One region of the Streptomyces sp. NPDC008086 genome, then DNA from elsewhere that is predicted to be linked to it. Evidence: predicted binding sites of a transcription regulator. Region 1 holds the regulator's gene; the other holds the start of a gene.
The links. The regulator HspR, encoded in region 1, represses chaperone genes until heat shock. The targets are predictions, from matches to a motif close to TTGAGNNNNNNNNNCTCAA.
Positions count from the first base shown of each region.

Region 2: a site for HspR is predicted at 9,198-9,216, ahead of lon (endopeptidase La). Genes of this name have one in related genera too.

Region 1 covers NZ_JBIBIA010000002.1:277,001-288,785, forward strand. Annotated here, with positions in the region: gene ACFZBP_RS07210 (LuxR C-terminal-related transcriptional regulator) at 1-729, shown strand, start outside; gene ACFZBP_RS07215 (hypothetical protein) at 886-1,143, opposite strand; gene ACFZBP_RS07220 (heat shock protein transcriptional repressor HspR) at 1,493-1,948, opposite strand; gene dnaJ (molecular chaperone DnaJ) at 1,954-3,138, opposite strand; gene grpE (nucleotide exchange factor GrpE) at 3,175-3,831, opposite strand; gene dnaK (molecular chaperone DnaK) at 3,831-5,678, opposite strand; gene ACFZBP_RS07240 (MraY family glycosyltransferase) at 5,773-6,837, opposite strand; gene ACFZBP_RS07245 (heterodisulfide reductase-related iron-sulfur binding cluster) at 7,022-9,328, shown strand; gene ACFZBP_RS07250 (zinc-ribbon domain-containing protein) at 9,447-9,740, shown strand; gene ACFZBP_RS07255 (DUF2637 domain-containing protein) at 9,756-10,445, opposite strand; gene ACFZBP_RS07260 (MFS transporter) at 10,771-11,505, opposite strand; gene ACFZBP_RS07265 (GNAT family N-acetyltransferase) at 11,632-11,785, shown strand, end outside.
Region 2 covers NZ_JBIBIA010000010.1:300,712-312,496, reverse strand. Annotated here, with positions in the region: gene ACFZBP_RS33830 (DUF742 domain-containing protein) at 1-279, opposite strand, end outside; gene ACFZBP_RS33825 (hypothetical protein) at 276-779, opposite strand; gene ACFZBP_RS33820 (nitrate- and nitrite sensing domain-containing protein) at 776-3,823, opposite strand; gene ACFZBP_RS33815 (protein phosphatase 2C domain-containing protein) at 4,268-5,056, shown strand; gene ACFZBP_RS33810 (MarR family winged helix-turn-helix transcriptional regulator) at 5,091-5,603, opposite strand; gene ACFZBP_RS33805 (GH25 family lysozyme) at 5,855-6,694, shown strand; gene lon (endopeptidase La) at 6,761-9,175, opposite strand; gene ACFZBP_RS33795 (rhomboid-like protein) at 9,371-10,177, opposite strand; gene ACFZBP_RS33790 (spermidine synthase) at 10,355-11,032, shown strand; gene ACFZBP_RS33785 (response regulator transcription factor) at 11,165-11,785, shown strand, end outside.

The DNA.
Region 1 (11,785 bases):
TTGCAGCAGGTGACCAGGCCCCGTCACCTGGTGGCGGAGCTCCGGGCGGAACAGGGCGCCCACCTGCCGTCGGGCGGCGGTGCGGAGCGCATGACGAACCTCGCCCAGATCCGCAACCGCATCGACGACCTCGCCTTCTTCGCCCGCGAGGAGATCCTCTCCGTCGAGCCCTACAAAGCGCTCACCCCGGAGAACATCGAGCACGCTCGCCCGCTGGACAAGCGCTGTCTGCGCCGGGGCGTGCACATCCGCAGCGTCGTCCTCAAGGAAGCCCTGGACGACCCGCCGACCGCGGCCTACCTGCGCGAACTCTCCGCCCAGGGCGCCAGCATCCGAGCCGCCTCCGACATCGCCGAACGCATCCTCGTCTACGACCGCCACACCGCCCTGGTCCCGGCCGACCCCGCGGACACCTCACGCGGCGCCCTCGTCGCCCAGGAGTCGGGCCTGGTCGCCAGCATCCTCTCCCTCTTCGACAAGATCTGGAACCAGTCCACCGACCTCGCCCACCTCCTCGCCGAGCCACCCCCCGACGCGGCCCCCCTCTCCCCCATGGAACTGAAGGTCCTCCAATCCATGTGCCAAGTCACCAAGGACGAGATCGGCGCCCGCCAACTGGGCATCTCCCTACGCACCTACCGCCGCCACGTAGCCGACCTCCTCCGCCACCTCAACGCCACCAACCGCCCCCACGCGGCCCTACTGGCCCGCGAACGAGGCTGGATCTGACCACGGGCCATGAGTCGGCCGCTTCTCGACGCCGGCCCAGGCCTTTTCAGCCCGTCCGGCGTTTGAGGACGAGGCCCGCAGGGCCGACAGCGGGGGTCTGGGGGCGCAGCCCCCAGGGAGGGGACGGGTAGGGGCGGCGGGGGCGAGGAACGCGCGTCAGCCGTCCTCCGCGCGCCACGCCCCCAGCGCCGGATCCCCCAGCACTTCCCCCCACCACACCTTCACCGCGTCATCCGCCGAACCCGACGGGGGCCGGATCCGCAGATGGATCCGGCCCCCGTCCTCATCGAGCCGCCAGTCATGGCCCCAGCCCTCGGGCAACTTCCCGATCACCCTGATCACCGCGGTCACGGCAGCCGCGTCCCCACCCGCTCTACGGACCAGCACCCGGTCCTGGAACTCCACAGCCCTCATCCACTCCGCTCACGTTCACTGCCACCCGTTCACGGCCACCAGAACCGACGGCCCACCCCGCCCCACGACGGTCACCCCCGCACTCACCGGCAACGCAACCAGCAACGCCACCGCGAGCACCGAAAGCCCTCTCCTGCGGACGCCTTTCGTCGCCGTCATGTCCGTGGCCCCCGCGTTCCCCGTGTTCCCCCTGTTGTCCATGCCCACGACTCTGCCAGCGCGCACCGCCCCCCTCCAGAGCGACCGCTGTCAGGATCCTGCAGGACAAGGACCGCTTCCTGTCACCACCCAACGCGCAGGGCCCGGAGGTTCATCAGAACCTCCGGGCCCACCCACGAACGACCACGCGTCAGTCGGACTGCTGCTTCCGCTTCGGCGGCCGCCACACCACCAACGCACTGGTCTGCTGCACTTCCTGATACGGCACCAGATCCCGCCGGTACGACGCATGCACCGCCGCCTCCCGCTGCTGCATCGCCGCCGCGGCCCCCTCGACGGCCGACTGCAACTCGGCCACCCGGGACTGCAGCGCCGCTACCTGGTTCTCCAGTTCGATGATCCGCTTGATGCCGGCCAGGTTGATGCCCTCGTCCTGCGACAACTGCTGGACGGTGCGCAGCAGTTCGATGTCACGGGCCGAGTAGCGCCGCCCCCGTCCGGCGGTGCGGTCGGGAGAGACCAGCCCCAGACGGTCGTACTGGCGCAGGGTCTGCGGGTGCAGGCCGGACAGCTGGGCCGCCACCGAGATGACGTAGACCGGGGTCTCCTCGGTCAGTTCATACGGGTTGCGTCGACGACCGTCCATCTGACTCATGCTCCCTTCGCGGCCTGGAACAGCTCCGCCCGCGGGTCCTCGCCCGCGGTCGCCTCGCGATACGCCTCCAGTGCGTCACGAGCCTTCCCCGTCAGGTCCTTGGGAACACTCACCTCGACGGTGACCAGTAGGTCGCCGCGGGTGCCGTCCTTGCGGACCGCGCCCTTGCCCCGCGCCCGCATGGTGCGGCCGTTGGGCGTGCCGGGCGGCAGTTTCAGGGTGACCGGCGGTCCGCCCAGGGTGGGGACCCTGACCTCGCCGCCGAGGGCCGCCTCCGTGAAGGTCACGGGGACGGTCACCGTGAGGTTGTCCTCCTTGCGGCCGAACACCGGGTGCGCGTCGACGTGCACGGTGACGTACAGGTCACCGGCCGGACCGCCGCGCTCCCCGGGCGCCCCCTTGCCGCGCAACCGGATGCGCTGCCCGTCCGACACTCCGGCCGGGATGCGGACCTGCATGGTCCGGGACGACTTCGCCCGGCCGCTGCCCTTGCAGTCCGGGCACGGGTGCTCGGCGATCAGGCCGCGCCCCTTGCAGTCGGGGCAGGGGTCGGTCAGCGAGAAGCCGCCGCCCGAGCCCCGCGCCACCTGGCCGGTGCCGACGCAGGTCGGGCACACCCGCGGTGTGCCGTTCTTGTCGCCGGTGCCGGCGCAGGCCTTGCAGGGCGACTGGGAGGACATGCGCAGCGGGACCGTCGCACCCTCGATCGCCTCGGTGAAGCTGAGGTTGACCTCGGTGTCGATGTCCTGGCCGCGCCGGGGCTGGGTACGGGTCGTCCCCGTGCCGCCGCGGTTGAACAGGCCCCCGAAGACGTCACCGAGTCCGCCGCCGAAGCCGCCGGCTCCCCCTTGGCCGCCCTGGGCGCCGCCTCCGAAGAGGTCGCCCAGGTCGAAGTTGAAGGAACCACCGCCCGCGCCGCCCGGCCCCGGGCGGAAGCCGCCGTTGCCGAAGAGGGCGCGCGCCTCGTCGTACTCCTTGCGCTTCTTGGGGTCGCCGAGGACGTCGTTCGCCTCGGAGATCTCCTTGAAGCGCTCCTCCGCCTTGGCGTTGCCCTTGTTGGCGTCCGGGTGGTACTCGCGGGCGAGCTTGCGGTACGCCTTCTTGATCTCGGCCTCGGTGGCGTCCTTGGGGACGCCGAGGACCTTGTAGAAGTCCTTCTCGATGAAGTCCTTGGTGCTCATCCTCGACGTCCCTCCTCTCTCGTCGTCAGTTCAACGTCAGCCCTCGTCCGGGCCACCGCTCTCCTTGTCGTCGGCCGCCTCGGTCGCCTCGTCGGCCTTGACGGTCTGCGCGCCCGGCTGGGGCTCGGCGACGGCCACCCGCGCGGGGCGGATGGTGCGCTCGCCGATGCGATACCCCGGCTGGAGGATCGCGACGCAGGTCGTCTCGGTGACGTCCGGCGCGTACGAATGCATCAGGGCCTCGTGGATCGTCGGGTCGAAGGGCTCGCCCTCCTTGCCGAACTGCTGAAGGCCCATCTTGGCCGCGACGGTCTCCACCGACTCCCCGACGGACTTGAATCCGCCGACGAGTTCGCCGTGTTCCCGTGCGCGGCCGATGTCGTCGAGCACGGGCAGGAGCTCGGTCAGGAGGTTCGCGATGGCGATCTCCTTGACCGCGATCCGGTCACGCTCGACGCGGCGGCGGTAGTTCTGGTACTCGGCCTGGAGCCGCTGGAGGTCCGCCGTGCGCTCACCGAGCGCGGTGCGCACCTGGTCCAGCTGGGCCACCAGACCCGCGTCTGCTGCTCCGTCCCCGGCCGGGGCCGCCCCCTCCGCGTTCGAGGAGGGCGCGGCCTTCGACTCGGCGCCGTCGGGGGTCGCGCCGGAGGGGACGTCGGGCTTCTCCTCGAAGCCCGGGGTCTCCTCCGTCATTACGCGACACCGTCCTTGCGCTCGTCGTCCACGATCTCGGCGTCCACGACGTCGTCGTCGGCGGCCTTGCCACCCGGGGCGGCGCCCTCGGGACCGCCCGCGGCCTGCGCGCCCTGAGCGTCGGCGTACATGGCCTGGCCGACCTTCTGGGAGACGGCGGCGACCTTCTCGGTGGCGGTGCGGATCTCGGCGGTGTCCTCGCCCTTGAGCGCGGTCTTCAGCTCCTCGACGGCGGCCTCGACCTCGGTCTTGACCTCGCCGGGGACCTTGTCCTCGTTGTCCTTGAGGAACTTCTCCGTCTGGTAGACGAGCTGCTCGCCCTGGTTGCGGGTCTCGGCGGCCTCGCGGCGGCGGTGGTCCTCGTCCGCGTACTGCTCGGCCTCCTGGCGCATCCGGTCGACCTCGTCCTTCGGCAGCGAGGAGCCGCCGGTGACGGTCATCTTCTGCTCCTTGCCCGTGCCCAGGTCCTTGGCGGTCACGTGCATGATGCCGTTGGCGTCGATGTCGAAGGACACCTCGATCTGCGGCACGCCGCGCGGGGCCGGCGGCAGACCGGTCAGCTCGAACATCCCGAGCTTCTTGTTGTACGCCGCGATCTCGCGCTCGCCCTGGTAGACCTGGATCTGCACGGACGGCTGGTTGTCCTCGGCCGTGGTGAAGATCTCGGACCGCTTGGTCGGGATCGTGGTGTTGCGCTCGATGAGCTTGGTCATGATGCCGCCCTTGGTCTCGATACCGAGGGACAGCGGGGTCACGTCGAGGAGCAGGACGTCCTTGACCTCACCCTTGAGGACACCGGCCTGGAGCGAGGCGCCGATGGCGACGACCTCGTCCGGGTTCACGCCCTTGTTGGCGTCCTTGCCGCCGGTCAGCTCGCGCACGAGCTCGGCGACGGCGGGCATACGGGTGGAGCCACCGACGAGGACGACGTGGTCGATCTCGTTGATGGAAACGCCGGCGTCCTTCATGACGTTGAAGAACGGCGTCTTGCAGCGCTCCAGCAGGTCCGCGGTCAGCTGCTGGAACTGGGCCCGGGTGAGCTTCTCGTCCAGGTGCAGCGGGCCCTCGGCGGAAGCCGTGATGTAGGGCAGGTTGATCGAGGTCTCGGTGGACGAGGACAGCTCGATCTTGGCCTTCTCGGCGGCCTCGCGGAGGCGCTGGAGGGCCATCTTGTCCTTGGCGAGGTCCACGCCGTGACCGGACTTGAACTGCTGCACCAGGTAGTCGACGACGCGCTGGTCCCAGTCGTCACCACCGAGGTGGTTGTCACCGTTGGTGGCCTTCACCTCGACGACGCCGTCGCCGATCTCCAGCAGGGACACGTCGAAGGTGCCGCCACCGAGGTCGAAGACGAGGATCGTCTGGTCGTCCTTGTCGAGGCCGTACGCGAGCGCGGCCGCGGTGGGCTCGTTCACGATGCGCAGGACGTTCAGACCGGCGATCTCGCCGGCCTCCTTCGTCGCCTGGCGCTCGGAGTCGTTGAAGTACGCCGGGACGGTGATGACCGCGTCGGTCACCTTCTCGCCCAGGTAGGACTCGGCGTCCCGCTTCAGCTTCTGGAGGATGAAGGCGGAGATCTGCTGCGGGTTGAAGGGCTTCCCGTCGAGCTCCATCTTCCAGTCGGTGCCCATGTGACGCTTCACGGACCGGATGGTCCGGTCCACGTTGGTCACCGCCTGACGCTTGGCGACCTCGCCGACGAGCACCTCACCGTTCTTGGCGAAGGCGACGACGGAAGGCGTGGTCCTGGCGCCCTCGGCGTTGGTGATGACGGTGGGCTCGCCGCCCTCCAGAACGCTGACGACGGAGTTAGTCGTGCCCAGGTCGATGCCGACCGCACGTGCCATGGTGAATTCCTCCAGCTGACTTGAGTGGAACGGACTCAAGTGTGCATGACGGCTTCCACTCGGTCAACAGAGCTGAGTCGACCCCGCTCAACTCTTATCCGTTCCTTACACGCAACCGGGCTCCCACCTGCGACGACGTGGCCTGAGCGGGCGGACGAACCGTACTCCCCACGGGAAAAGAGGGTTGACGGCGAGGGCCGTAGGGCTTGATGTGCAGCAGGGCGAACACGGCGAGGAGAGCGACGCCCCCCACCCACAACACCCGGGCCTCGGCCATCCATCCCATGTGCACGAGGACACCGACCAGCACCGCGGCGAAGGCCCCGAGGCCCAGGAGGACAGTGACGCCCTGCGGGGTGAGCCCGATCCGGCGCAGCCGGTGGGCGACATGGTCGGGCCCGCGCCGCAGCAGCGGCCGTCCGGCCAGCCGGCGGGACAGCGCCACGAGGAGGACGTCGGCCGTGGCGAGGGCGGTGAGGGAGTAGAGCACGCCGATGCTCGACACGGGGTCGTGCCCGGCCCGGGTCATCACGGCCGACGACGCCAGCACGAACCCGACGAACAGCGACCCGCTGGCCCCGAGCCCGATCCGCGCGGGGTGCCAGTTCTGCATCAGGAAGCCGGTCAACGCGGCGGCCAGCACGCTCAGCAGCACGGCGAGCTCGTCCATCACCTCGGCCGCCGCGCAGACGCCGACCCCGAAGGCGGTGACGACCCCCACGGTGCCGACCAGGGCGTCCGCGTGGTCGAGCGCCTTGAAGCCGACGGTGACGAGGACGATCCAGCCGACGGCCGGCAGCCCCAGCAGGAAGCCCGTGTCGCCGTACGGCACCACACAGGCCGCCGCCACGGCCGTACCGCCGACCAGGAACCGCGCCTTGACCCGCCGCACGTCCGCGACCAGCCCGAGTACGGCGACGGCGCCCGCGGCGATCAGCAGACGGCAGATCTCCGAGCCCAGCGGCGCGAACCGGGTCCACTCACCGGCGGCGGCCACCAGGCATGTCACCAGCGCCACGGCCACCCCGCCGAGCAGGGGCAGCGGCCGCTGGCGTCGGCGGTCGAGGATGCCGAAGCGCAGGGCGGGCAGCCGGAGGAGCGCCGCGAGGGCGGCGGCGAGGAGGAGGGCGGTCGTGGCGGCGGCGATCCCGTAAAGCACGGGGATAGGTTAGTGCTGTATATACCATTTCGGGATGAATAACACGATTCGTTCTTAAGGCAACCCTCAGCGACTCAGATCACCTCGCACCTGGCTACAGTGCGATGGAGGATGCGGGTAGTCTCAGAGGACTGCATAAGTTACCGCTTAGTAATGTCGCCTCGCAGGCCCGAGGAGCCCCGAAATGCAACTCGCCGCGATCATCGTGTCGCTGGTCCTGATCGTGGTCGGCGTGGCACTGTTCGGCCGCGCCCTCCTGCAGATCTTCAACTTCCTGCGGCTCGGCCAGAACGTGCCCGCCGGGTCCCGGACCAATGACCCCTACCAGCGCACCGTGACCCTGGTGAAGGAGTTCCTGGGGCACACCCGGATGAACCGCTGGGGCATCGTCGGCATCGCGCACTGGTTCGTCGCGATCGGCTTCTACACACTGCTGCTGACGATCGTCAACGCCTTCGGCCAGCTCTTCAAGGCCGACTGGATCCTCCCGGTCATCGGCGACTGGGCGCCGTACAACATCTACGTCGAGTTCATCGGCACCATGACCGTGGTCGGCATCGCCACCCTCGTCGTCATCCGGCAGCTGTCCCGGCCGGGCCGCGCGGGCCGCAAGTCCCGTTTCGCGGGCTCGAACACCGGCCAGGCCTACTTCGTCGAGACGATCATCCTGATCGTCGGTGTCTGCATCTTCATGCTGCACGCCCTGGAGGGCGCACAGCACCACGTGGACGGCTACGAGGCCTCGTTCTTCATCTCGTACCCGGTGGTGCACTGGCTGGAGGGCATGGACGTCTCCACGCTCCAGAACCTCACCTACTTCTTCGCCGCCCTGAAGATCGCCGCCTCGTTCATCTGGATGATCGTGGTCTCGCTGAAGACCGACATGGGCGTGGCCTGGCACCGCTTCCTGGGCTTCCCGAACATCTGGTTCAAGCGCAACGCCACCGGTGAGACCTCGCTCGGCGCCCTGCTCCCCATGACCTCCGGCGGCAAGCCGATCGACTTCACCGACCCCGGTGAGGACGACGTCTTCGGTGTCTCCCAGGTCGAGCAGTTCTCCTGGAAGGGCCTGCTGGACTTCTCCACGTGCACCGAGTGCGGCCGCTGCCAGTCGCAGTGCCCCGCCTGGAACACGGGCAAGCCGCTCTCCCCGAAGCTGCTGATCATGTCGCTGCGCGACCACGCGCACGCCAAGGCGCCGTACCTGCTGGCCGGTGGCGGCAAGACCATGGAGGGCGAGGAGAAGGCGTCCGAGGAGCAGCTCAAGGACGTCCCCGCGGCCGCCCTCGCGGAGGCCGAGCGCCCGCTGATCGGCACGGCCGAGGAGAACGGCGTCATCGACCCGGACGTCCTGTGGTCCTGCACCACCTGCGGCGCCTGCGTCGAGCAGTGCCCGGTCGACATCGAGCACATCGACCACATCGTCGACATGCGCCGCTACCAGGTGATGATCGAGAGCGCGTTCCCGTCCGAGGCGGGCACGATGCTCAAGAACCTGGAGAAGAAGGGCAACCCCTGGGGCCTGGCGAAGAAGCAGCGCCTGGAGTGGCTGAAGGAAGTCGACTTCGAGGTGCCGGTCGTCGGCAAGGACATCGAGGACCTCACCGAGGTCGAGTACCTGTACTGGGTCGGCTGCGCCGGCGCCCTGGAGGACCGGGCCAAGAAGACCACCAAGGCCTTCGCCGAGCTCCTGCACATGGCGGGCGTCAAGTTCGCCATCATGGGCGGCGACGAGAAGTGCACCGGTGACTCCGCCCGCCGCCTCGGCAACGAGCCCCTGTTCCAGGAGCTCGGCATGGAGAACGTCATGGCGCTGAACATGGCGTTCGGCGAGGAGATGGACGAGGACGGCAAGGTCACACCGGAGTCGGCGAAGCCGAAGTCCGCCAAGAAGATCGTCGCGACCTGCCCGCACTGCCTCAACACGATCGGCAACGAGTACCCGCAGATCGGCGGCGACTACGAGGTCATCCACCACACCCAGCTGCTCCAGCACCTCGTCGACGAGGGCAAGCTGGTCCCGGTGACCCCGGTCGAGGGCATCATCACCTACCACGACCCCTGCTACCTGGGCCGGCACAACAAGATCTACACCCCGCCGCGCGAGATCATCGCCAGCGTCCCGGGCCTCAGGAACGAGGAGATGCACCGCCACAAGGAGCGCGGCTTCTGCTGCGGCGCCGGTGGCGCGCGGATGTGGATGGAGGAGCGGATCGGCAAGCGCATCAACAACGAGCGCGTGGATGAAGCTCTGTCCCTCAACCCCGACATCATCTCCACGGCGTGCCCGTTCTGCCTCGTCATGCTCACGGACTCCGTGAACGGCAAGAAGGCTGAATCTGACAGCGGCTCCGCCGCGGGCGGCAAGGCCAAGGAGTCCATCCAGGTCGTCGACGTCGCCCAGCTGCTGCTGGAGTCCGTCAAGACCCCGGTCGACCCCGAGGACACGGCCGCGACGGAGAGCGAGCCGGAGCCCGAGCCGGTGAAGTAGCCGGGCCGGTGAGGCAACCGGACCCGACAGCACCACGGCGCCCCCTGTTCCGTACGGGACAGGGGGCGCCGTGTTGGGGCAGGCTGTAGACAGGAACTGATCGGAAAGGACCTCCGACGTGATCATCTTCGGCACCAAGGGCTACCTCTACCAGCTGGCGATACTGACGCTGGTGTGCGGCCAGTGCGGCAATCCCTCCGCGCACACCCTGCGCAAGCGCGTCACCAAGTTCACGCTGTTCTTCGTGCCGCTGTTCCCCGTCTCGACCAAGTACGCGACCCAGTGCACCTTCTGCGGCGCGGAACAGAAGGTGACCGGGGAGCAGGCGGAGCAGCTCCAGGCGCAGGCCCTCTCCGGCGGACAGGGCGGTCAGCAGCAGTACGGCCGGCCGCAGCAGCCTTACCAGTCCTGATCCGCCGCCAGGCAGCTACGACTTCGGCTGCTTGGGCCCGTTGATCGCGTCGGCGGCGTGCCGGGGGCCGGGCCGCGAGGAGAACTGGCCGACGAGTTCACGGAAACAGACCAGGGCGGTGATCGGCGGAATTCCGACGACGACCATCGCCAGCAGGGAATCCGCCGACTGACCGATGCACAGCGCCACCGCGGTACCGGACGAGATCAGCATGACGGCCCAGGAACGGCGGGCGGTGCGGCGCTGGACGGATGCCCGCAGAATGGACAGGCCCGCGAGCAGCCACGGCCCGTAGACCGTCAGGGGCCACCAATGGGCCAGCTTCGGCGACACCACGAGCAGCGCGATGGAGCGCAGCTGATCGTAGGAATACGAAATGGACCAGGTGAGCATCGTCACCGCGCACAGGGTGATGAGTGTGACCAAGACCGAGACGGTGAGGAACCTCGGGTTTCGGGTGAGCGTGTGCGCGCCGGGCTGCGGGCGCTTGCGGTGGACCGGGCGGGGCAGCGGCTGCCTGTCCTTGTCCTGCCGGGGCGGAACGGGTTCCGGGGTCTGCGTGGCCCCCAGCATCTGTGCCAGCTCCTGGTCCAGGTCCCAGCTCTCCGGCGACATCACCGGGTCCTGCGCCTGCCAGAGGTTCTGCATGTCGAGCTGCTGCGTGTAATGAGCCTGTTCGTCTACCGCGTCATAGTCGGCCCTCATTGCTAGAACTGTTCCCCTTCCAGCGCCGCCCGAAGATATTCGCGCTCCATACGACTGATGGTTTTCAGAAAGTCCTCGAGCAGATCCGAGCAGTGCGTGATGCTTTGCGCAGTGGTCTGATCAGCTGTCCGACACGAACGGAGCGGATCCTCAGCTGCATGTTTTTCCTGCCAAGTCACGCCCACCTAACGAGCGCCACGCGGGGCAGGACATCTGGCATTCGGGGGAATATGCGTCAACGGTGATTATCTGGAATATCCAATGACAGGGCCCCGCCGCCGAAATTCAGAATATGTATCGCGCGGTCCTATCGAGGGACTTACGATTACCCGCCCCGCTGCACCCTGCGGTCGCCCGTTCGAACCGCGCGCGCGGCGAGGGCGGGGCCGACGGCGAGGAGGAGGGCGAGGGCCGCGTAGCCGTACGTGAGCGTGGCCAGGGAGGCGACGGCGGCGACCAGGAGCGGGCCGCCCGCGTCGCCGAGTTCACGGCCGAGCTCGGCGGAGCCCATGGTCTGGCCGAGCCGTTCGGCGGGGGTGGCGGCGGCCAGGGAGGCGAAGCCGAGCGGGGTGATCAGGCCGGTGCCGACGCCGATCAGGGCGGCGGCGGCCAGGACGCCCGTCAGACCGGGCAGCATCGCGGCGGCCAGCCCCGCGGCCGTGGTCAGCAGCCCGGCGGTGAGGCCGGTGCGGGCGGTGAGGCGGCCCTCGTCCAGGGCCCGCCCGGCCCTCGGCTGGACGACGGCCGCGCAGGCCGCCAGCACCGAGACCGCGGCGCCGGTCGCGACCGTGCCGAGTCCGGCGGCGGCACCCGAGACCGGCAGGAAGCCGACGCCGACGGAGAGCGCGGCGGTCGCGGCCGCCAGGGCCGTCGTGGGCCGCAGGAACGCCGGGTCGGCCAGGCGCCGGGCCAGGTCCAGCACCGCGTCCTCGGAGTGCCCCCCGAGGTTGGCGGCGATCCCGTGCGCGCCGAAGGCGGTGGTGAACCCGGCGGCGTAGAGAGGCCACATCTGGGAGGCGGGGGCCGCCGGCCGGGCGGACGGGTCCGGGGGCGTGGTCACACGGGGGAATGTAGCGGCCGTCACAGCGGGTATCGAGGGTGCCCGGGGCAGCCCTACGGCCGGTCGCCCGGCGGAAGGCCACCGGCCGCTGACGTCCGCGCCGCCCCACCCGATAGCGTGGCGATCATGGCGGACTGGAGCCTTCGGGCGGCGGCGATGGCGGACGTCGAGGCGATGGCCGAGGTGCGGGCCGTGGTGTTGCGGGCGGACCTGGAGCGGCTCGGGCGGTACGACGAGCAGCGGGTGCGGCAGCGGCTGCGGGACGGATTCGACGCGGCCC
Region 2 (11,785 bases), on a different contig from region 1:
CATACGGCGGCACAGTTCGACGATGGCCCGCATCTCCGGCATCACCCGGGTGGAGAGGGAACCTCCCCCACTGCCAATAGCGTGGGCGGTGCCCCCAGTCAGTTCCCTGCGCTCCTCGGCGGCCTCCAGCGCGGCCGTGCTGCCGACGAACGTCTCGACGAGGAGGACGTGGCCGAAACGGGTACGGCCGCCGGTGAGCGAGTAGGGGCGTACGCGGGCGGGCTTGCGGTCACCGCCGCGGACGGGGAGCTGGGGCCTGCCGTGCGGGGCGTTGCTCATCGGGTACTCCCTGCCGACGCGGTCTCGAGGGACTTCCGTAGCTCGCTGCGGAGTTCGGGGGTGAGCACGTGGCCGGCCCGGCCGACGAAGAGCGCCATGTGGTACGCCACCACGCTCATGTCGCAGTCGGCGGAGCCGTGTACGCCGAGCAGTGAGCCGTCGCTGATGGACATCACGAACAGGCTGCCCTCGTCCATCGCGACCATCGTGTGCTTCACGCCGCCGAACTGCATCAGTTTGGCGGCGCCGATGGTGAGGCTGCCGATGCCGGAGACGATGGTGGCCAGGTCGGCGGAGGAGCCGCGTGGGCCGGTGGGCTTGTCGGGCCTGGTTTCCCGGGCCTCGGCGTTTCGGGCGTGGTCGGAGGAGAGCAGGAGCAATCCGTCGGAGGAGACCACCGCGACTGACTGGATGCCCGGCACCTCCTCGACCAGATTCGTCAACAACCAGTGCAGGTTGCGGGCTTCACTGCTCAGTCCGAAGGTACTGGGCGCGGTCAACTGCTTGCCTCCTCGACTGTGCCCCCCGTGGCTGCTTCGGATGGTGCTGTCGGGGCCTTGGTCTGGCCCGTCTGTTCGGCGATCTCCGCCTGTACCTCGCGGTGGCCCGCCTCCGCTCCCCTGCGGAATCCGCCGAGTCTCCTGCGGAGGGCTTCGGCGTCGACGGTGCCGGTCCGCTGGCGCGGGGCCTGGGCGGGGGCGGTGATCTTCGGGGTGCGTTTGGGGAGGCCCTTGTCGGTGACGGGGTCCTCGTCCTGGGTGCGGGTGTGTTCCGCCTCGGCTTCGCCTTCGGCGGGGTTCTGGTACCCGCCCGCACCACCCGTGCGGGCGTCGTCGTCGAGTGCGGGTGGCCCCTGTGGGGCGTCCTCGCCGTCGGCGACCGCGAGTCGTTCGCCGGTGCCCTTTGCGCGGCCCGCGGACCCGGTGCCGGCGGTCGCGGACCCGGTGCCCGATGCCACCTCCACGGACTCGACGCCCACCGGCCCACCCGGCCGCACCCCGGGCGTCAGCCCCGGCATCGACCCGCCCGTCGACTCAGAAGCCGGCCCCGGCGCCGGACCGGCCGGCGACTCAGGCCTGCGCGTCTGCGTCGGACCGGTCGGGGTGTCGGGTGTCGGTGCCTGCGTCGGATCCGCCGTCGGCTCGGGCGTCGGATCCGATGTCGGCGGTGTCGGGATCAGGAGTTCCATCGTGGTCTCGGCAGGGTGCTCGCGCTCCTGCTCGGCCTCGGGGTGGCCCGGCTGTCGTTGCGTCGGTGGTGCTTCCGTTGTCTCCTCTACGGCCTTCTCCGCCAGGGCCACGAGGGGGTCGACGCCCTTCGTGCGGCCGTGCAGGACGTTGGAGTTGGCCTCCGCCGCGGCGCCGGGGAGGGAGAAGGTGGGGGCGCCGGTGGGGTGCCGTGAGTCCGAGGGGACCGCGGCCGCCGGGGCGGGGGCCAGGAGACTCTTCGGCAGGACCGCGACCGCGGCCACGCCGCCCTGCTTCTGTTCGCGGAGCTGGACGCGGACGCCGTGGCGGTGGGCGAGACGGGCGACGACGTAGAGGCCGAGGCCCAGGCCGTCCTCGCCCTCCTGGTCGTAGGAGTTCTCGGGGTCGAAGTCGGCGAGGCGGGAGTTGAGGCGGGTCAGGCGCTCGCCCGTCATCCCGATGCCCTCGTCCTGGACCGACAGCATGACCTCGCCGCTCTCCAGCAGCCAGCCGGAGACCTCGACGGGCAGGTCGGGCGGGGAGAACGAGGTCGCGTTCTCCATCAGCTCGGCCAGCAGGTGGGAGAGGTCGTCCGCCGCGAAGCCCGCCACGTGCGCGTGCGGCGGGAGCGCGGCGATGCGTACGCGCTCGTAGCGCTCGATCTCGCTGACCGCCGCACGGACGACGTCGACCAGCGGGACCGGTCCCACGTGCTGCTGGACATGCTCGGTGCCCGCCAGGACGAGGAGGTTCTCGCTGTGCCGGCGCATGACGGTGGCGAAGTGGTCGAGCTTGAAGAGCGTGGCGAGACGCTCGGGGTCCTGCTCGCGCTCCTCCAGGCCCTCGATGACCGCGAGTTGACGCTCGACGAGGCCGAGGGTGCGCAGGGCGAGGTTGACGAAGGTGTTGCCGATACTGTCCCGCAGCCGTTCCAACTGGGCGGCTGATTCCGCGAGTTCGGTGCGCAGCCCCTCGCGCGCGTCGGCCATTTTCTGCCGCTGGCCGACCAGGTGCTTGCGGTCGGACTCCAGGGTGGTGATGCGCTCGTGGAGGGCGAGGGCGTGCGCGTGCAAGGCGTTGACGGAGTCGACGACCTGGGCGAACTCGTCCTTGCGGCCGGTGAACTTGACCGGCTCCTCGGCCGCCGGGTCCTCGGCGCGGGCGAGCCGGGCGGAGCCGAGGCGCAGGACCGCGAGGGGCCGGGTGAGGCTGCGGGCCATGCCGGTGGCGACACCCACGGCGAGCAGCATCAGGGCGCCGAGGATCGCGATCCGGATCTCCAGCGCGGTGACGTCGTCGTCGCGCAGCTGCTCCAGGGCCTTGGTGCGGCGGTCGTAGAGAGCGGACTCCACACCGCGCATCAGGTCGACGCGGGCGGAGAGGGCGGCCTCGGCGCGCTTGGTGTTCGTGGCCAGGTCACGGTCGGAGAGCGCGGGCTGGTCGGTGAGGGCGGCGAGATACCGGTCGGCGGTGTTGACCTCCGGGCCGGTGACCGTGGAGTCGTACGACGTGCGTGCCGCCTTGGGCGCGGTGTCGTGGAAGTCGGCGAGGGCGGCGTCGGAGCGCAGTCGGGCCTGCTGGGCGGCGGCGCTGAGAGCGGCGCGCTGCCTGGCGTCGGCGTCCGAGGAGGTCTTCCGGGTGCTCGCGATGCCGGTGATCGGGTCGACGACCGTCTCGGTGGTGGTCGGCACGCTCAGCGCGGCGAGCAGCAGTCCTCGCGCGGCGGCGGCCTGCTGGACGGCGGAGTCCAGTTCGGCGAGCGCGTGGGCGCCGGCACCCGCGCGGGGCGGCGTCTGCGCGGCCAGGCTCTCGGCGAGCCGGTGGAGTTCGGTGATGGTGGCCGAGTACGCGGTGTGCGCTTCCAGCGCGGTGCTCTTGCCGGTGAGCGCGCCCCTGCGTACGGCGGCGATGGCGTCGAGGTCGTCGCGCAGCGAGGCCGGCGCGTCGGGGTCGGCGCGCAGTTCCTCGACCTGCCGGTCGACGCGGACGCTGCGCTGTTCGCTGGGCGCCTTGGACTCGGGGCGGCCGGCGGCGACGTACGACGTGACCTCGTCGCGCTCGTCGGCGAGGGAGTGGGCGAGCGTGAGCGCGTTCTCCGTCTGCTCGGCGAGGGTCACCAGTTCCTGGGAGTCGTGCAGTTGCCCGGAGGCGGTGACGATCGAGGGGACGCCTGCGCCCGCGATGGCGGCGGCCACGACGGCCACGGCGACGATCAGCCGGTTCCGTACGTGCGTCGGGCGCCCCCTGCCCGCGGGCGCGGCGTCGCCAGTGGTGCCGGTCGCGGCGCCGGGAGTGGGCTGCGTGCCCCCTGCGGAGGCCGTCTGCTTGCCTGAGCGACGAGGCCGCGTCTTCTGCACCGGTGCTCGCATTCCTGACTCGTGATACCCATGGGTCCGGATGACGTTCCGTCAACTACCGCCGACCTCGCGTACACCCCTCCCCCAAGCTCTCGCCCGCGAGCGGAGCTCGCTGATTGATGCAGCGCTCGAGCAGGGGGTGTCCTCACCGGTCCCCGACCCTCCCAGTGCCGGTGGGCGACGGCCGCGCATCACCTGACCCGCCACCCGAAGGAGTGAACCCCGGAGGGGAGTTGGCGGGCAAGTTCCTCCGGCGCGTGCACACGCCTTGTACGGCAGGCCGGTTGGACGTCCGCGGCACGCGGTGGCAGTATTCGCCGCCACGGCTTCCCGGAGCACTCCATTCCACCCCAAATCCGACGTCTGACCTGCGAGCCCTCGCCCTTTCGGCAGTTGTTGCGACCCCTTCGTGGACCTTGTGAAGGGCTCGTGCAGACTGACCGAATGCGAACAGAGCTTGTTTCGGAGTCCGGCGATCCGGCCCGCCCCAACGAGGACTTCGCGAGTGTCGGCCTTCCCGCCTCGGGACAGGGAGGCGTACTGGTGGTCCTGGACGGAGTGACCCCACCGCGGGGCGAGACGGGCTGTCTGCATTCGGTCCCCTGGTTCACGGCGCGGCTCGGCGGAGCGCTGACCGAACTGACCGTTTCACTCCCCGATGTGCCGCTCGCCGAGGCGCTGGGCCGGGCTGTCACACGTACCGCTGACGCACACGCCCAAACCTGTGACCTTTCTCACCCACGCACCCCGCAGGCCACGGCGGTTCTGGCCCGCTGGTCGCCGGAGACGGTCGAGTACCTGATCCTCTCCGACTCGGCCCTCCTGCTGGAGTCGCCCGACGGCACCATCACCCCCTGCCTGGACGACCGTCTGGCCCGCCTCCCCCGTGCCTCGCTGGCCACGGACGCCCTGATCGACGCCCATGTCCGCAACAAGGAGGGGGGCTTCTTCACGGCGGCCGCGGATCCGTCGGTGGCGGCGCGGGCGGTGACGGGGGTGCTGCCGCGCGGCGAGGTCCGGGCCCTGGCGGCGCTGACGGACGGGGCGACGCGCTGGGTGGAGAAGTTCCGGGAGGGCGACTGGGGGGACTGCTTCACCTTCGTACGGAAGGAGGGGGCGCGGGGGCTGGTGGACCGGGTGCGGGCGCTGGAGCGGGCGGACGCGGAGGAGCGGACGTATCTGGGGCGCAGCAAGACGCACGACGACGCGACGGTGGTGTACGTGGAGTGGTGAGCGGACGGGGGTCCCGTGCTCGCCCCGGCCCGCCCTACTTCTCCATGCCCCGGTTCAACTGGTTGAGCAGCCGGCCCAGCTCCGCGACCTCGCGCGGGTCCCAGTGGGAGAGCTGCTCGACATAGCGCGCCCGCCGCGCCTCGCGCACCTTGGCGACCCGGCCGCGCCCCTCCTCCGTGAGGTGCACCAGCCACGCCCGCCCGTCGGCGGGGTCGGGCTCGCGGGCGACCAGGCCCAGGTCCTCCAGGGCGCGCAGCTGGCGGGACATGGTGGCCTTGCCGACGCCGATGTAGGCGGCGAGCTCGGTGGCCCGCATCCGGCCGGACTCGTCGAGCCGCACCAGCAGCCCGTACGCCGCCGACTCCAGGTCGGGATGGACCTCGCGGGCCATCTCGCCCTGCTTGGCCCGGGCGCGCCGGAACAGAACGGTCAGCTCCCGTTCCAGATCGAGGAACTCGGGCCGGCCCGGGACACCGCCGGAGGCCCGCTCGGAGGGGGCACCCGCCGACTGTCCTCGCCGTTCGTCCCCGTTTCCGTCTTCCCGCACGTCAGCCCCTGCCTCGAATGTCCCGGTCCTGAAAGTTTCCGACGCCCGCCGTCGTCGCCGCAGCTCCGCCAGTATTTCGCAGGCTTAGACCAACGGCAGCCCCCGGACCCCCTTCCACCTGCTCTTCTCGCTGCCTAGGGTCTCTGTCGAGACCACGGCTGGCATGCCCACGCCACACAGACCCGGCCGCGGCCGGTCACGGATACGCGCGACTTCCCCACCGAGCGTCACCGAGCCGTCGGAGGCACGCTATGCCCGTGCAAAGACCCGAACCGCTCCGCCCCCGGCACACCCCTGTCGCCGGGCTCCTGCTCGCAGCCCTTCTGACCCTGACCCTCCTCGTACTGACCACCCGGCCCGCCTCGGCGTCCGCCGACGACCCCCCGGCCCGCGGCTCCGCCCACATGGGCATGGGCATCCTCACCCACGACGGCACCGACGGTGAACCCGTCGCTGACCTGGCCGCTCAGACGGAAGGCGTGGACGTCTCCAGCCACCAGGGCGACGTCGCCTGGTCGACCCTGTGGGACAGCGGGGTGAAGTGGGCCTATGTGAAGGCCACCGAGGGGACCTACTACACCAACCCCTACTTCACTCAGCAGTACGACGGCTCCTACGACGTCGGCATGATCCGCGGCGCTTACCACTTCGCCACCCCGGACACCACCAATGGCGCAACCCAGGCCGACTATTTCGTCGACCACGGCGGCGGCTGGTCCCGCGACGGCAAGACCCTCCCGGGCGTCCTCGACATCGAGTGGAACCCGTACGGCGACGCCTGCTACGGCAAGACCCCGACCGCGATGGTCACCTGGATCCGCGACTTCCTGGACCGGTACAAGGCCCGCACCGGCCGCGACGCCGTCATCTACACGGCGACGAACTGGTGGAAGCAGTGCACCGGCAACCACAGCGGCTTCGCCACCGCCAACCCGCTGTGGGTCGCCCGGTACGCCGCCGAGGTGGGGGAACTCCCGGCCGGCTGGGACTACTACACGATGTGGCAGTACACGTCCTCCGGCCCGACCGTCGGCGACCACAACCGGTTCAACGGGACGCTGGACAGGGTCGTGGCGCTCGCCAACGGCTAGCCCTGCCGCGGCGAAGGCCCGGGTCTCCCTCACGGGACCCGGGCCCTGCCTATCCGGTGGCGTCCGTCACGCCGCGACCGGAACCTCCGGCGCCGCGCCGTTGGTGGCCGGCGACAGCGCCAGCTCCAGGACCTGGCGGACGTCGGTCACGGCGTGGACGTCGAGCTTGTCCAGCACCTCGGCCGGGACGTCGTCCAGGTCGGGCTCGTTGCGCTTGGGGATGACGACGGTCGTGACGCCCGCCCGGTGGGCGGCCAGCAGCTTCTGCTTCACGCCGCCGATGGGCAGTACCCGGCCGGTCAGCGAGACCTCGCCGGTCATCGCCACGTCCGTGCGGACCAGCCGGCCCGACAGCAGCGACGCCAGCGCCGTCGTCATCGTGACGCCCGCGCTCGGACCGTCCTTCGGCACCGCGCCCGCCGGGAAGTGGATGTGCACGCCCCGGTCCTTCAGGTCGGCGACGGGCAGCTCCAGTTCGGCGCCGTGCGAGCGCAGGAAGGACAGGGCGATCTGTGCGCTCTCCTTCATCACGTCACCCAGCTGGCCCGTCAGGGTCAGGCCCGCCGCGCCCGTCTCCGGGTCGGCCAGCGACGCCTCGACGTACAGGACGTCACCGCCCGCGCCGGTCACCGCGAGGCCGGTCGCGACGCCCGGGACCGCCGTACGCCGCTCGGACGGGTCCTGCGCCGACTCCGGCACGTGGTGCGGCCGGCCGATCAGCCCGCGCAGGTCGCCGTCGCCGATGGTGAACGGCAGCTCACGCTCGCCCAGTTCGTGCTGGGCGGCCACCTTGCGCAGGAGCCGTGCGATCGAGCGCTCCAGGGTGCGGACGCCCGCCTCACGGGTGTACTCGCCGGCGAGCTTGCGCAGCGCGCCCTCGGCGATCGCGACCTCGTCCGCCTTCAGTCCGGCCCGCTCCAGCTGACGCGGGAGGAGGTGGTCGCGGGCGATGACGACCTTCTCGTCCTCGGTGTAGCCGTCCAGGCGGACCAGCTCCATACGGTCGAGCAGGGCCTCCGGGATGGCTTCCAGGACGTTGGCGGTGGCGAGGAAGACGACGTCGGACAGGTCCAGTTCCACTTCCAGGTAGTGGTCGCGGAACGTGTGGTTCTGCGCCGGGTCCAGGACCTCCAGCAGGGCGGCCGCCGGGTCGCCCCGGAAGTCGGAGCCCACCTTGTCGATCTCGTCGAGGAGGACGACCGGGTTCATCGAACCGGCCTCCTTGATCGCGCGCACGATCCGGCCGGGCAGCGCGCCGACGTAGGTACGGCGGTGGCCGCGGATCTCGGCCTCGTCGCGGACGCCGCCGAGGGCGACCCGGACGAACTTACGCCCCATGGCGTGCGCGACGGACTCGCCGAGCGAGGTCTTGCCGACGCCGGGCGGGCCGACCAGGGCCAGCACGGCACCGCCGCGCCTGCCGCCGACGACACCGAGCCCCCGGTCGGTACGGCGCTTGCGCACCGCGAGGTACTCGGTGATGCGCTCCTTCACGTCCTCCAGACCGGCGTGCTCGGCGTCGAGGATCGCCTTGGCGCCCTGGATGTCGTAGGCGTCCTCGGTCCGCTCGTTCCACGGCAGTTCGAGCACGGTGTCGAGCCAGGTGCGGATCCACGACCCCTCGGGGGACTGGTCGGAGGACCGCTCCAGCTTGTCGACCTCCTTGAGCGCCGCCTCCCGGACCTTCTCGGGCAGGTCGGCGGCCTCCACCCGGGCCCGGTAGTCGTCGGACTCCTCACCGTCCTGTTCGCCGTTCAGCTCGCGCAGTTCCTTGCGGACGGCCTCCAGCTGACGGCGCAGCAGGAACTCGCGCTGCTGCTTGTCGACGCCCTCCTGGACGTCCTTGGCGATGGTCTCGGCGACGTCCTGCTCGGCGAGGTGGTCGCGCAGTTGCTGGGTGGCGAGCTTGAGGCGGGCGACCGGGTCGGCGGTCTCCAGCAGTTCCACCTTCTGTTCGGTGGTCAGGAAGGGCGAGTAACCGGAGTTGTCGGCGAGCTGGGACACGTCGTCGATGGCCTGCACCCGGTCGACCACCTGCCAGGCGGCGCGCTTGCGCAGCCAGGCGGTGGCGAGGGCCTTGTACTCCTTCACCAGTTCGGCGACCTGTCCGGGCAGCGGCTCGGGCACGCTCTCGTCGATCCGCGCGCCCTCGACCCACAGGGCCGCGCCCGGCCCGGTCGTCCCGGCGCCGATCCGCACCCTGCCGCGCCCCCGGATCAGGGCACCGGGGTCGCCGTCGGCCAGCCGGCCGACCTGCTCGATGGTGCCGAGCACACCGGTGCTCGCGTACGTCCCGTCGATGCGCGGCACCAGCAGCACCCGTGGCTTCCCGGGCTGCGACCGGGCGGCCGCTTGAGCGGCCTCCACCGCGGCGCGCACATCGGCGTCGTTCAGGTCCAGCGGGACCACCATCCCGGGCAGCACGACCTCGTCGTCGAGGGGCAGCACGGGCAGGGTGAGCGGTGTGGACGTCGAAGCCATGATCTCCCCTTAGGCAGTCAAGTTGAGTTATGCCGACTCAATGCACGGGGAGGCCCGAATGTTCCCGGCCCTTAGTTCGCTGTGAGCGATCAGCTGTCGCGGGTGCGGTGACCTCGGGCTTTCGTGGTCAACGGTCACCGGGGCCCGATCCTTCCCGCCCGTCCCGCCGTCACCGCCACGCAGCCCCACGCGTGGTCACCTCCGGCCGACCGACCCCGACTTCGCGTGCGCCGCGTGCCAGTGCCTGACGATCGGCCACATCGCGATGCCGATGGCCAGGGAGATGAGGTGGCCCCAATTGGTCAGCGGGTCCGTGAAGTTCAGGAGGCCTTGGAGCAGCATTCCGCCGAAGAGCGCCAGTACGGGCCACCGCAGCCACGGTCGCAGCAGCCCGGCCAGGGCGCCGGTACCGGTGGCGACGCCGAAGCTGATGCCGTAGTCGAGCCGGTGCAGCGAGCTGTCGGGAAGGTGGCCGACCAGCACCGCGAGCCCCACGGGGACCTCGGTCGCGAGGGTGGCCAGGGCGTGCCCGGTCAGGAAGACGAGGGCTGTGCGGACACCGCCGATCCGTCGTTCCAGCGCGGTCAGCACCAGCAGGAAACCGACCGTGTACGGCCCCAGGAAGCCGCCCGCGACCCACAGGGCGCTGGCGAGGAGCACCAGTACGGGCGTCCGCACGAGGTGCGCCACATCGGTGCTGGAGCCCTGGTGCAGGGCGTGGACGAGGTCGGGGTCGGCGTAGGCGGCAATGAGCGAGGTGACGGCCAGGACGGCCGCGTAGGCGAGGGTGAACGGGGTGCCGGTGGGGGTGGGCAGCAGGCGCCAGGGGCGCAGCGGACGGGTGCGCGGCGCGGTGGTCCCGACGGGGGTCGGCAGCACGGGCGCCGGCAGTGGCCTCACGGCGGTGGCCGGTCCGCGCTGGCGGGGCATCCCGTCCAGCAGCTCGGCCACCTCGGGCTCGGGAAACGGGCCCGTCACGCCCCCGACCGCAGTCCGTTCCAAGGTGAGGCGCTCCTTCCGTTTCCCCCACCTTCGGACCACGGATCACCCATGTCTGTGATCTACGCCACAGAACAGGGGATTCTCGGCAACCTCTCAACAAGTTCTCGCGTCTCACCTGTTCACGCATTCGAAGGCAATCCCCTCGGCCACCCCGCCCGGACCTGCCAGGATGGCTGGATGCCCACTTCGTACGACATCCCCGAAGTCCTGGACCGTCGCGAGGGGCCGCACGGCGAGATCGTGCTGCGGCGGCACGGCGAACTGCTCCAGATCATCGCCAACGGCTGTTTCCTCATGGACACCTCCGACGGACGCTCGGAGCGGCTGCTGGTCGACGCGGCGCTCGGCGCGCTGGACGGGCGGCCCGACCCGGAGGTGCTGATCGGCGGGCTCGGCGTCGGGTTCTCGCTCGCACATGCCGCCGCCGACCCGCGCCCGGGACGGATCGCCGTCGTGGAGCGCGAGCGCGCGATTATCGACTGGCATCTCGACGGCCCGTTGTCCGACTTCTCCGCGTCGGCCCTCGCCGATCCGCGCACCGAGATTCTGGAAACGGATCTCGTGACCTACGTACATGAGACTTCCGCCACGTATGACGCTCTGTGTCTCGACATCGACAACGGGCCCGACTGGACTGTCACCGAGGGCAACGACAGCCTGTACTCACCGGCCGGACTGGCGGGCTGCGCAGGGGTGTTGAGGCCCGGTGGGGTACTTGCCGTATGGTCCGCCCAGCCGTCTCCGGAATTCGAAGAAACCTTGCGTAATGCCGGATTCCAACAGGTGCGTACCGAAGAGATCCCCGTTGCCCGGGGCGTTCCCGACGTCGTGCACCTCGCCGTACGGCCTGGATAGCCGTGGCACGGTGACTCCCCGTACTCTGCTCACCTGACGCGGATCATTCAAGCGTCAATCGCAAGCATGCGCAGGCACAGCCAGTTAGCGGGATCACCCCACGGATTCCGGAAAGCAACTTTGGGGCGGGCGATGGAGCAGACACACACCTCCCACAACGGCACGGCGGCGACCCCCGGCGCCCAGCGCCGGGTCCTCGTGGTCGAAGACGATCCGACCATCGTGGACGCCATCGCGGCCCGTCTGCGCGCCGAGGGCTTCCTCGTGCAGACCGCGGGCGACGGTCCGGCGGCGGTCGACACGGCCGAGGCCTGGCAGCCCGACCTGCTGATCCTCGACATCATGCTGCCGGGCTTCGACGGCCTGGAGGTCTGCCGCCGGGTGCAGGCCCAGCGGCCGGTGCCGGTGCTGATGCTGACCGCGCGCGACGACGAGACCGACATGCTGGTCGGCCTCGGCGTGGGCGCCGACGACTACATGACCAAGCCGTTCTCGATGCGGGAGCTGGCGGCTCGCGTGCACGTGCTGCTGCGCCGTGTCGAGCGGGCCGCGCTGGCCGCCACGACCCCCCGGTCGGGCATCCTGCGCCTCGGCGAGCTGGAGATCGACCACGCGCAGCGGCGCGTACGGGTGCGGAGTGAGGATGTTCACCTCACTCCGACCGAGTTCGACCTCCTGGTGTGCCTGGCCAACACCCCGCGCGCGGTGCTCTCCCGGGAGCAGCTCCTCGCCGAGGTGTGGGACTGGGCGGAC